Regions from separate parts of the Micromonospora sp. NPDC052213 genome, predicted to be linked through region 1. Evidence: riboswitches for the same ligand, from Rfam matches in the RefSeq annotation. Region 1 holds a riboswitch; the other holds the start of a gene.
What was found. Region 1 has a riboswitch for S-adenosylmethionine ahead of thrC (threonine synthase). Riboswitches for the same ligand answer to the same signal wherever they lie in the genome.
Positions count from the first base shown of each region.

Region 1 (5,907 bases):
GGCCCGTCCAGGCCGACGAGCTGCGCGGGCCGGCCGGCGGCGGGCGCGACCTCCAGGCGCTCGCCGTCGGTGGCGACGACGGTCGGGTCGGTGACCAGGTTGCGCCAGAGCACGGCGGCGCCAGCCTGCTCGCCGGGGCGCAGGGTCAGCGGCCGGGGCGGGTCGTCGAAGCCCGACGTGATCTCCTTGGCCCCCTCGACCACCCGGACCGGTATCGGATTGCCGTCGCCGTCGAACAGGCGCAGCACCGGGTAGCCGTCGAGCGGGTAGGGCTTCGTGCCGCAGTTGACCAGTCGCAGGCCGAGCGCGCGCAGACCCATCGCGGCGCTGCTGCCCGGCGACGTGATCCGTACGCCGGATGCCGGGCACTCGGTCGGCGTCGTGGTCGGCGCCCCTGTCGGCATGGCCCTCGGCATCGGCGGCGGCGCCGGATCGACCGACGACGGTTCGGTCGCGGGGGAGCAGGCGCCGAGCAGGGCGAGGCCGACGATCGCGACCCCAACCGTCCGTGCCGGACCGGGAACTCCACCGGGCGAACGCGGTGCGGATCGGCGCGCGGGGACTGCCATCACCTGATCATCGCACCGGCCGGCGCCCGCCGAGCTCGGACACCCGCCCGGCGGAACCCTGTCGCACCGTAAGGATGTGGCGCCTGTGAGTGAGAATCGGGTATGGCCACTCCGCCCGCCGTGCCGCAGCCCGAGCCGCCAGCCGAGCCGTCGTCCGCGTCCCCGCCCGCACCGCCAGGGGAGCCGTCGTCCGTGTCGCCGGCCGAACCGTCGTCCGCGTCCCCGCCCGCACCGCCACCGGAGCAGTCGGCTGGGCAGTCGTCCAGGCCGGGAGCCTGGGCCGTGCTGGCGGACCAGCGACTGCCCGGGTTCCGCGGGCTTCCGCCGAAGCAGCGTGCGGTGTACGCGACCGTGGCCGCCGTCATCGTCGTGGTCGGCATGCTGTTCGCCTACCAGGCCAACTTTCTCCTGGACCGGTCGACGGCCACCGAGCGGGCCCGCTCGGACAAGCAGGCGCAGAAGGCGGTGGACCGTGAGCAACCCGCGTTCGTGTCCACCGTCACCCCCCTCGACTACGACCGGGACCTGCCCGAGGCCTTCACCGTGCTGCTCGACCGGTTGCTGACCGAAGACGAACAGGCCGCCCTCACCGCCCTGAACGGCGACGCGTCAGAGGTGTGGGAGTTCCTGAAGCCGCTCGGCGGCCGGATGGTCGAGCGCGCGTCCTATGTGGCGCCGCTTGAGGACGGCAACGAGAACCGCGGCGTTGCCCAGACGTTCGACCTGAACCTGAACAGCGATCGCGCCGCCGGACTCACGATCAACAACATGACCGCCGTCAAGGACTCGTGCCGCGTACCCACGGCGAAGACCGTCGTCACCGTCCCCCCGGCGGGTGCGGAGTCCCGGCAGGGCCTGCTGTGGGACCTGACCGGTGGGCCGACGGACAAGCCGCACGGCCCGTACGTCCTGGACGACGGCGAGCCGCAGGAGGGTCAGCTGTACTTCCGCCGCAACGTCGTCGAGCTGGGCAACGGTCAGTCGAACATGGCCTTCCGTATCCAGCCGGAGGTGTCCACCCACACCTGCGAGTGGCACATCGTCGCCTCCTACACCGACACGACCGGTTCCCATGAGCAACGCATCCCGAGCGGCACCGGCACGCTCACCACCGAGGCCGTCCCCTCGCAGCCCGTCCAGTACTTCGAGCGCGTCCCGGCCTCGGGGTGGGGCTGCCTCGGCGAGGTGAGTCAGCAGGGTTGCCGGGCCACCGCATTTGTACGGCTGCCGAGGCCGCCGGCCCACCGACCGGTCCCAGGCTGAGCCGGCGCATGCTCGTCACGGCGGAGCCCGCGCCGGCGGATCGGCCGGCGCGGGCCTGGGCTCGGTACGACCACCGGCGGGACGTCAGCGGGAACGGGGCCTGCGCTTGCGAATGTCGGGGGAGTCCGGCGCGGTGCCGGAGTCGGCGGTGTCCCCGTCGTCGGACGCGTCGGCGACCTGGGCGTCGGTGTGGCTCAGCTCGGCCAGCGTCGTTCCCCTGAGCTGGTAGACGGCGGTACGCCGGATGCTCAGCTCGGCCATCGGGCCGTCCGCGGGCCGGGTCAGGTAGACCACTGTCGCCCTGCCGTCGCGCACGCTGACGCTCTCCACCGGCGTACGGTCGCCGAGGTCGACCTGGGCCTGGTAGTCCGGCTCGCCCTTGACGTTGCGCCAGGCGGCGAGGGTGAAGAAGCGGCCGGTGCCACCGCCGTCGAGCATCACCACGCCGATCGCGTCGCCCGCGCCGTCGCCGTCGAGGTTGCCGATGGCGCACGGCCGCTGCAACTCCACCGTCGTGCCGTCCCGGTCGGACCAGCGGCCGGCGGCGAGGCGGATCGGGGCGGCGTACCCGCGGTAGCGGACCCGGCTGCTGCCGATCCGGGTGTTGCGCAGTTCGAGGCAGGTGAGCTGGTCGCCGGCGTGGCGGGGGGACGGGGTCGTCCGGGCGGCGTCGACGTCGTCCCGCTTCGCGCCGGTGCCGGCGGGCCGGTCGGCGGACCGGTCCCGCTTCTTCCGGCTGCCCGTGGAGCAGGCGGTGGTCAGCGCCAGCAGGCAGGCCATGGAGAGCGCCACCACCGGGACGAGCTTGCGACGCATTCGCGCGTTCCTTTCCGTCGATGTGCCTGCACCGTAACGGGAGCGCGCCAGGGGTGCGCCGTCGCTTCGTGGGAGCCCGGACGCGTTGCTCCCGCTGCGCGCCGGCGGCGAGTTGGCAGGGTGAATCCGTACCGTCGAGGAGAGGCCGCCCCTGCGGCTCGGCGGCGACTGCGGGATCGCTCACATCCTGGGATCTGTCGTCGATCCGGGCGGCGTCGGTGCTTAAACTCGCAGGTACAACTGCATACCTCATCCAGAGGGGCTGAGGGATACGGCCCGACGACGCCCCGGCAACCACCCCGCGCGCTCACCGCAGAGCGACCGGCGGGGCAGGTGCCAATTCCGTCCCCGCCGCAGGGTGCGATGCGGGGAAAGATGAGAGGACCCTCGACATGACGTCGACGTTCGCCGTCTCCGGCATCGACACCACCGCCAGCCCCGCCCGCGCCCTGGTCTGCCGCGCCTGTTCGGCCCGCTACCCGCTCGCCGCCCAGCACGCCTGCTACGAGTGTTTCGGCCCGCTGGAGGTCGACTACGACGCCGCCGCGCTGGCGACGGTCACCCGGGAGCAGATCGAGGCCGGCCCGCAGAACATCTGGCGGTACGCCGCGCTGCTGCCCGCCGGCCAGGACCCGGCGACCAGGGTCACCCTCGACCCGGGCTTCACCCCGCTGGTCGCCGCCCCGCACCTCGCGGCCGAGCTGGGCATCACCGCACCGCTCTGGGTCAAGGACGACAGCGGCAACCCGACCCACTCGTTCAAGGACCGGGTGGTCTCGGTCGCGCTGACCGCCGCCCGGGCGCTCGGCTTCAGCCGCTACGCCTGCGCCTCCACCGGCAACCTGGCCAACTCGGTCGCCGCGCACGCCGCCCGGGCCGGGGCGCCGTCGGTGGTCTTCATCCCCGGCGACCTGGAGCAGGGCAAGGTCGTCACGACCGCCGTCTACGGCGGCGAGCTGGTCGCCGTCGACGGCTCGTACGACGACGTGAACCGGCTCTGCGGCGAGCTGGTGGAGACGGACGAGTTCGAGGACACCGCGTTCGTCAACGTCAACGTCCGCCCTTACTACGCCGAGGGGTCGAAGACGCTCGGCTACGAGGTGGCCGAGCAGCTCGGCTGGCGGATCCCGGCCCAGGTGGTCATCCCGATGGCCTCCGGGGAGCTGCTCACCAAGATCGACAAGGCGTTCGCCGAACTGGTCGAGATCGGGCTGGTCGAGGCGCCGGCCGGCGGCTGGAAGGTCTTCGGCGCCCAGTCGGCCGGCTGCAACCCGATCGCCGCCGCCCTGCACGCCGACACCGACACGATCACCCCGGTCAAGCCGACGGGCATCGCCAAGTCGCTGAACATCGGCGACCCGGCCGCCGGCCTCTACGCGCTGGAGGCGGTGCGCCGCACCGGGGGCTGGATGGAGTACGTCGACGACGACGAGATCCGCGCCGGCATCCGGCTGCTGGCCCGCACCACCGGCGTGTTCGCCGAGACCGCCGGCGGGGTGACGGTGGCGGTGCTGCGCAAGCTGGTCGAGTCCGGCCGACTCGACCCGACCGCCGAGACTGTCGTCTTCAACACCGGCGAGGGGCTCAAGACCCTCGACGCGATCGCCGCCCAGGCCGGCCCCACCCACCGCATCAGGCCCTCGCTGCGCGCCGCCCGCGACGCCGGCCTCCTCGGCTGAGCTCCGAGGCCGGTGACCGCTCGCGGCTCAGCCGCCGGCCCGGCCCGCCCCGGCGCCGGTTGCGCGCCTCGCCGCGACGTCGGCCACCCGGTCCGGTCTGCCACCGGCCGGCGTGGACACCCCGTGCAGGCGGCGCGCGACCGTCGCCGCGACCTGACGGAAGGCGAGCACGGCCGCACGGCGGTCGTGCCGTCGGGCAGCCGCGACGAAGGGCACCGGGGCGACCTCGGACAGCTCCACGAAGCGCAGCTCCGCGAGGGGCGAGAGCCCGCGTGCCGTGCGGGGGCCCACGGCCACCACCGACGGGTCCTGGAGGATCAGGTACGCCATCTCCGCCGGCGAGGTGACCGTCACCCCGCGCTGCTGCGGCGGGCAGCCGTCGCGGTAGTCGTTGAGCAGCCAGTAGTCGCGGATCGTCGGCACGTCCTCGATCCGGGGCATGGCCAGCGTGAGCACGTCCGCCAGCGACACCGCCGTCCCGGCGTCGGCCAGGGGATTCCGGGCGTTCAGCGCGAGGACGCGGGGCTCGGCGAACAGCACCGTCCAGTCGTGCCGTTCGGGGTCCAGCGGCAGCCGGGTGAGCGCCACGTCGATCTGGTCCTCCAGCAGGGCGGTGTACAGCCCGCCCACGGTCAGTTCGCGCAGGACCAGCCGTACCTCGGGGGCGGCCCGCTGCCAGGCGGGCAGGATCGACGCGAGGAGGTCGCCGGCCCCGCCGGTGCTGAAGCCGACGCGGAGCGTGCCGTCGCCGGTGCCGACGGTGTCCCGGGCCGCCCGTACGCCGTCGGCGACCTCGACCACGGCCCGCCGGGCCGGTTCGAGCAGCGCGGATCCGGCCTCGGTGAGTCGGACGCCCGCCGGCTCCCGGTGGAACAGCGGCGCGCGCACCGACCGCTCCAGGGCGCGGATCTGCTGGCTCAGCGTCGGCTGACTGACGTGCAGCAGCGCGGCGGCGCGGGTGAAGGACCGCTCCTCGGCGACGGCGAGGAAGTACCGGAGTTGACGTAGTTCCACCATGACGATCCCCCTTGCCCGACCCCCGCGGGCATCGACGATCAGAAGATCTACCAGCACTCATAGGTCCGTCCTATGGCCCATCGTTGTCGCGTCTTGGACAGCCCTCCCGACCCGGCCGAAGAATCTCCAGGTGGCGGTACCCGGAAGCTCCCGGGGTCCACCGCCGCCTGTCACATAGGCGACGAATTGCGATCGGCCGCGACCACCCGGCCGGCACGAGAGGGGTTCCCATGAACGCAGCACCGGCCCGCGTCACCCGGGCGGCCGTGACCGCCTTCACCATGCTGGCCGCCTCCCTCGGTGTGGTGGCCCTCGGCGCCACGCCGGCGGCGGCCGGGACGCTGGACAAGTACACCGTCAGCAAGTCGTCGAGCAGCTTCGACGGCGGCTGCGTGGCGGAGTCGACCGTGAGCTACTGGCCCGGCACCGACACCGCGACGTTCACCACCACGGTCCGCAACCCGTACCTGTTCGCGGCGTGCCGGGTGAACACCCGCCTGTACGTGCAGGGCGCCACCACCCAGTGGACCAGCGCCACGCACTACACGATGGCGTGTGGGATC
Region 1 covers NZ_JBFAVI010000002.1:65,697-71,603, reverse strand. Annotated here, with positions in the region: gene AB0L34_RS01075 (DUF4232 domain-containing protein) at 1-404, opposite strand, end outside; gene AB0L34_RS01070 (hypothetical protein) at 909-1,832, shown strand; gene AB0L34_RS01065 (hypothetical protein) at 1,917-2,648, opposite strand; SAM riboswitch class I at 2,895-3,030, shown strand; gene thrC (threonine synthase) at 3,041-4,327, shown strand; gene AB0L34_RS01055 (LysR family transcriptional regulator) at 4,355-5,344, opposite strand; gene AB0L34_RS01050 (hypothetical protein) at 5,575-5,907, shown strand, end outside.

Region 2 (5,907 bases), on a different contig from region 1:
GACACCACGGCCGACAATCCGGCAGGAGCGTCGGCGACCGGGCCGACACGTGGACTCCCGGCCGCTACTCGACGAGTGGGACGCCGCCCTCGACCGAGGTCGAAAAAACAGGCGTGTCGGCATGGCAAGTCCTTCACATCCGCGTGGAATCAGCAGGAAACGCGGAAATTCTTTCATCTATACATTCGAATGCATCGCCGTCTAGCATCACCTCCGACCAGATCGACATTCCCGGATCTCTGCACCACCCCCCGCACGGGATCCGGCGTCAGGAGAGGGACGACCGATGACACTCCCCCGCCCGTCCAGGCGCCACTGGCGTCTGGGCGTCGCAACAGCCGCGGTCGCCGCCGCGGTGGCGTTCGGCACCCCAGCGACCGCCGCTCCCGCCGAGGGGCAGATCCTCCAGGCCGGCGGCGCCACCGCGGTCTCCGGCTCGTACATCGTGGTGTTCAAGGACACCGCGGTGACCCGGGCCGAGGTCACGGGCAACGCCCGCGCCCTGGCCGGTCGGCACGACGGCACCGTCGCCCGAACCTTCCAGCACACGGTGCGCGGGTTCGAGGCCCGGATGTCCGCCGCGCAGGCCCGGCGGCTGGCCGCCGACCCGTCGGTGAAGTACGTCCAGCAGAACCACGTCGTACGGATCTCCGGTACGCAGAGCCCCACCCCGTCGTGGGGCCTGGACCGCAGTGACCAGCGCGACCTGCCGTTGAACAACTCCTACACCTACCCGAACGGCGGCTCCGGCGTCCGGGCGTACATCATCGACACCGGCATCCGGTTCTCGCACAGCGACTTCGGTGGCCGCGCGGTCACCGGTTTCGACTCGGTCGACGGCGGCTCGGCCGACGACTGCAACGGCCACGGCACCCACGTCGCGGGCACTGTGGGCGGCACCGCGTACGGCATGGCCAAGAACGCCACCCTGGTCGGCGTCCGGGTCCTCGACTGCGGGGGCAGTGGCACGTACGCCGGGGTGATCGCCGGCATCGACTGGGTCACCGGCGACCACGACCCCGGCGAGCTGGCGGTGGCCAACATGAGCCTCGGCGGCGGGAAGGACCAGGCCGTCAACGACGCGGTGACCGCCTCCATCGCCGACGGCGTCAGCTACGCCATCGCGGCCGGCAACGACTACTCCGCCGACGCCTGCGGTGTCTCGCCGGCCAGCACCCCCAACGCGATCACCGTGGGGGCGACGACCAGCACCGACGCCCGGGCCGACTACTCCAACATCGGCACCTGCCTGGACATCTTCGCCCCGGGCTCGTCGATCACCTCGGCGTGGCACACCGGCGACAGCGCCACCAACACCATCAGCGGCACGTCGATGGCCACCCCGCACGTGGCCGGTGCGGCCGCGCTGGTCCTCGCCGCCAACCCGTCGTACACCCCGCAGCAGGTCCGCGACAAGCTCGTCAACGACGCGACCAACGGCAAGGTCACCAACCCGGGCACCGGCTCACCGAACAAGCTGCTCTACATCGGCAACATCAGCACGCCGACGCAGGACTTCGCCATGTCGGTGTCGCCGACCTCCGGAACGGTCAACCCGGGCAGCGCGGTCACCGCGACCGTCGGCACCACCACCACGGTCGGCGGCGCGCAGAACGTGACGTTCTCCGCCAGCGGCCTGCCCGCCGGAGCCACGGCGAGCTTCAGCCCGTCGTCGGTCACCTCCGGCAACTCCGCCACGATGACCATCTCCACCACCGGCACCACCGCGCCGGGCACCTACGCGGTGACCGTCACCGGCACCGGCACGGTCACCACCCAGACCGCGTCGTACACGTTGACGGTCAACGGGCCGCCCGGCTGCTCGCAGACCAACGGCACCGACGTCAGCATCGGCGACAACACCACGGTGGAGAGCTCGATCACCATCAGCGGCTGCTCCGGCAACGCCTCCGCCACCAGCACCGTCGCCGTGAACATCGTCCACACCTACATCGGTGACCTCGTCGTCAGCCTCATCGCCCCCGACGGCACCGCCTACACCCTGCACAACCGCACCGGCAGCTCGACCGACAACATCAACCAGACCTACACCGTCAACCTCTCCGGCGAGGCCGCCAACGGCACCTGGAAGCTGCGGGTGCAGGACGCCGCCTCCGGCGACACCGGCTACCTCAACACCTGGACGCTCAACCTGGTCGGCGGGACGCCCCCGGGCTGCACCGGCACGAACGGCACCGACGTCAGCATCGGCGACAACACCACGGTGGAGAGCTCGATCACCATCAGCGGCTGCTCCGGCAACGCCTCCGCCACCAGCACTGTCGCCGTGAACATCGTCCACACCTACATCGGTGACCTCGTCGTCAGCCTCATCGCCCCCGACGGCACCGCCTACACCCTGCACAACCGCACCGGCGGCTCGACCGACAACATCAACCAGACCTACACCGTCAACCTCTCCTCCGAGGCCCGCAACGGCACCTGGAAGCTGCGGGTGCGGGACGCCGCCTCCGGCGACACCGGCTACCTCAACACCTGGACGCTGACGCTCTAGCGGCAACGGCGCCACCAGCGCACCCCCACACCGGGGCCCCGGCTGAACTCCAGTCGGGGCCCCGGCATCCGTTGCCGGCCCCGCACACGGCACGGCTTTCGCCGGCGCCGGGGGCGCCCGCCCTTGCGGTCACGATCGTCGTCGGCCGGGCCAGCGGGTCCGGATTGGACCTGGCCGCCGCGCGGGCCGGCCTTCCTACGATGACCGTCCACGCCTCGGACACCGCCGGGAGGACCCCATGCCGGAGCGTTTCGCCGACCTGTCCACGCCGCTGATCGCCGACGCCTGCGTACGGCTGGGCGTGCCGCGGCGCGCGGCGCCGGCCGGGATCCGGGCGGTCGTCCCCGGCCACCGCCTCGCCGGGCGGGTGGCCACCACGGCAGCGTCGACGTGTTCCTGGAGGCGTACGCGGGCGCGGCCCCCGGAGACGTGCTGGTGATCGACAACGGCGGCCGGACGGACGAGGCGTGCGTCGGCGACCTGGCGGTGCTGGAGGGGGCCGCGGCCGGCGTCGCCGGCGAGACGCTGCGCGAGCAGACCGGGTTCGCCGACTACCGCGCCCGCCGGGCCACCGACCCCGGCTACACCTTCCGGCAGCACCTGCGGCGCGTGGGCGGCGCGATCGAGGAATGACCGCCCGGGACCGAGCCCGGCGGTTCGGCCCGGGTTCGGCGTGGGTTCGCCACCGGGCTCGGCCCCGCTTCGCCGCCGGGTCGCCGCTGGGGTCGGCGCCGTCTCCGCTCGCGCGGGGCGGCGCCACGTGAGGGTGGTCATAGCGGCTGGACGCGCCACCACGGGGGGCTGCTAGCCTCGTCGGCAGGTCATGAGCGCCAGCGTCAAGCCCCGGCTCGCTGGCCGGCAACCCTCGTCCGCGCAGGGGTGCCCCGGGTGAAGACCAGGCACCGGAGCAGCTTCGGTGCAAGCGTGGCCTGGTTCCCAGGTCAGCAACGACCGAGGAGAGCCATGTCCTTCCGCATCTGCGTACCGACGGTCCCCGCCGCGGCCCCGCCGCCGTTGACCCGGCGCCGCCACGTCGACATGATGCGGGTCTGCAGCGCCTCGTGTCGCCCCGGCGACCCGCGCTAGCCACGCACCAGACCCCCTTCCCAGGACCACCCCAGCGGTACGCCCACCGGGCGCACCGCCGGCGACGCACGCCCGTGCCCGCCGCCGGAGACCCTTTCGGAGACACCTGTGCGATTCCTTCCCGCCCTCACCCGCGCCGCCGCCCTCGGCGTCGCCGCCGTCCTCGCCGCCACCGCCCTGACCGCCTGCGGCGACGACGCGTCCGAGACGACCGACAACCCGTACAACCTGCTCCAGCCGGGGGTGCTGCGCACCGGCACGCTCACCGACGCCCCGCCGAACGTCTACCTCAAGGACGGCAAGTTCACCGGCTTCGACAACGACCTGCTCACCGCGGTCGCCGCGAAGGTCGGCCTGAAGGTCGAGTTCGTCGGGACGGACTTCTCCGCGCTGCTCTCGCAGGTCAACAACCGTAAGTTCGACGTCGGCAGCTCCTCGATCACCATCACCGAGGCCCGCAGGAAGACCGTCGACTTCGGCAACGGCTACGATTTCGGCTACTTCGGGCTCGACGTGCCGGCCAATTCCTCGATCACCGGTTTCGACCAGCTCGCCGGCAAGCGGGTCGTGGTCGTCCAGGGCACCGTCCAGGACGACTACGCCACCGGCGAGGGCCTCGACCCGGTCCGGGTGCCCGACTACAACGGCGCGATCAACCAGCTCAAGGCCGGCACCGCCGACGCCTGGATCGCCCCCGCCGAGATCGGCGACAAGTCGGCCGCCGACAGCAACGGCAAGATCAAGGTGGCGGGGAAGCTGCTCAGCCCGGCCCCGACGGCGTACGCCTTCGCCAAGGGCAACGACAAGCTGCGCGAGGCGCTGAACAAGGGCCTCGACGAGGTGATCGCCGACGGCACGTGGAGCCGCCTGCAGGCCCAGTACTACCCGGGCCGCCCGATCCCCGCCGACTTCAAGCCGGGCAGCGGCACCGTCCCGGTGCCGTCGGCCTCGGCCGCCTCCTGACACGTACTGACGACGAGCGAGCGGGACGGTAGGAGAACACGATGGATCCGTTGAGCACCCTGTGGGAGACCTTCTTCGACTGGGACTCCATGCGCGAGGCGCTGCCCGAGATGCTGACGGTCGGGCTGCCCAACACGCTGATCCTCGCGATCTCCGCCGCCCTGCTCGGCTCGGTGCTGGGCATGGGGCTGGCCGTCGCCGGCATCTCGCGTACCCGATGGTTGCGCTGGCCGGCGCGGGTCTACACCGACGTGTTCCGCGGCCTGCCGGCCGCGGCGACCATCCTGCTCATCGGCGTCGGTCTGGCGCCGCTGGGCATGGAGGTGTGGGGCCCCAACCCGTATCCCCTGGGCATCCTGGCGCTGTCGCTGATCGCGGCGGCCTACATCGGCGAGATCTTCCGCTCCGGCATCCAGTCGGTGGAGGCCGCCCAGTTGGAGGGGGCCCGGGCGCTGGGCCTGTCCTGGGGCGAGGCGATGCGCCTGGTGATCGTGCCGCAGGGCATCCGCCGGGTGCTGCCGGCCTGGGTGAACCAGCTGATCGCGCTGATCAAGGACTCCAGCCTGGTCTACTTCCTCGGCCTGCTGGCCAGCCAGCGGGAGCTGTTCCGGATCGGGCAGGACTACGCGGCGAACACCGGCAACCAGTCGGCGCTGCTGCTGGCCGGCCTGTTCTACCTGGCGCTGACCGTGCCGCTGACCCACGTCGTGAACTGGATCGACCGGCGGCTGCGGCACGGCCGGCAGGCCGCCGCGCCCGCCGACGCCGACGCCGACGACGACCTCGACCTGGCGCTGCCGGGCCCGGCGGGAGGAAACCAGCGATGAGCATCGACACGACGACCTCGGTGAGCCTGAGCGTCCGCGACGTGCACCTGGCCTTCGGGTCGCACCGGGTGCTGCGCGGCGTGGACCTGGACGTCGCGCGGGGCGCGACGGCCTGCGTGATCGGCCCGTCCGGCTCGGGCAAGTCCACGCTCCTGCGCGCCATCAACCGGCTCATCGAGCCCGACCGGGGCGACGTGCTGCTCGACGGGCGCAGCGTGCTGGGCGACGACCCGGACGCCCTGCGGCAGCGGGTCGGCATGGTCTTCCAGCAGTTCAACCTCTTCCCGCACATGAGCGTGCTACGCAACATCACCCTCGCGCTGCGCCGGATCAGGAAGCTTGGTGAGGACGAGGCGGCGGCGGTCGCCCGCGACCACCTGGAGCTGGTGGGGCTCGCGGCCAAGGCCGACGCCCGGCCGGCGCACCTGTCGGGCGGGCAGCAGCAGCGGGTCGCGATCGCCCGCGCGCTGGCGTTGCGGCCGCAGGTGATGCTCTTCGACGAGGCGACCTCGGCTC
Region 2 covers NZ_JBFAVI010000123.1:12,533-18,439, reverse strand. Annotated here, with positions in the region: gene AB0L34_RS24400 (hypothetical protein) at 1-205, shown strand, start outside; gene AB0L34_RS24395 (S8 family peptidase) at 287-2,515, shown strand; gene AB0L34_RS24390 (hypothetical protein) at 2,754-2,954, shown strand; gene AB0L34_RS24385 (hypothetical protein) at 2,906-3,148, shown strand; SAM riboswitch class IV at 3,335-3,446, shown strand; gene AB0L34_RS24380 (ABC transporter substrate-binding protein) at 3,710-4,564, shown strand; gene AB0L34_RS24375 (amino acid ABC transporter permease) at 4,606-5,391, shown strand; gene AB0L34_RS24370 (amino acid ABC transporter ATP-binding protein) at 5,394-5,907, shown strand, end outside.
Region 2: it holds a riboswitch for S-adenosylmethionine, as region 1 does, so the genes downstream of both, AB0L34_RS24380 (ABC transporter substrate-binding protein) here and thrC (threonine synthase) in region 1, are expected to answer to the same signal.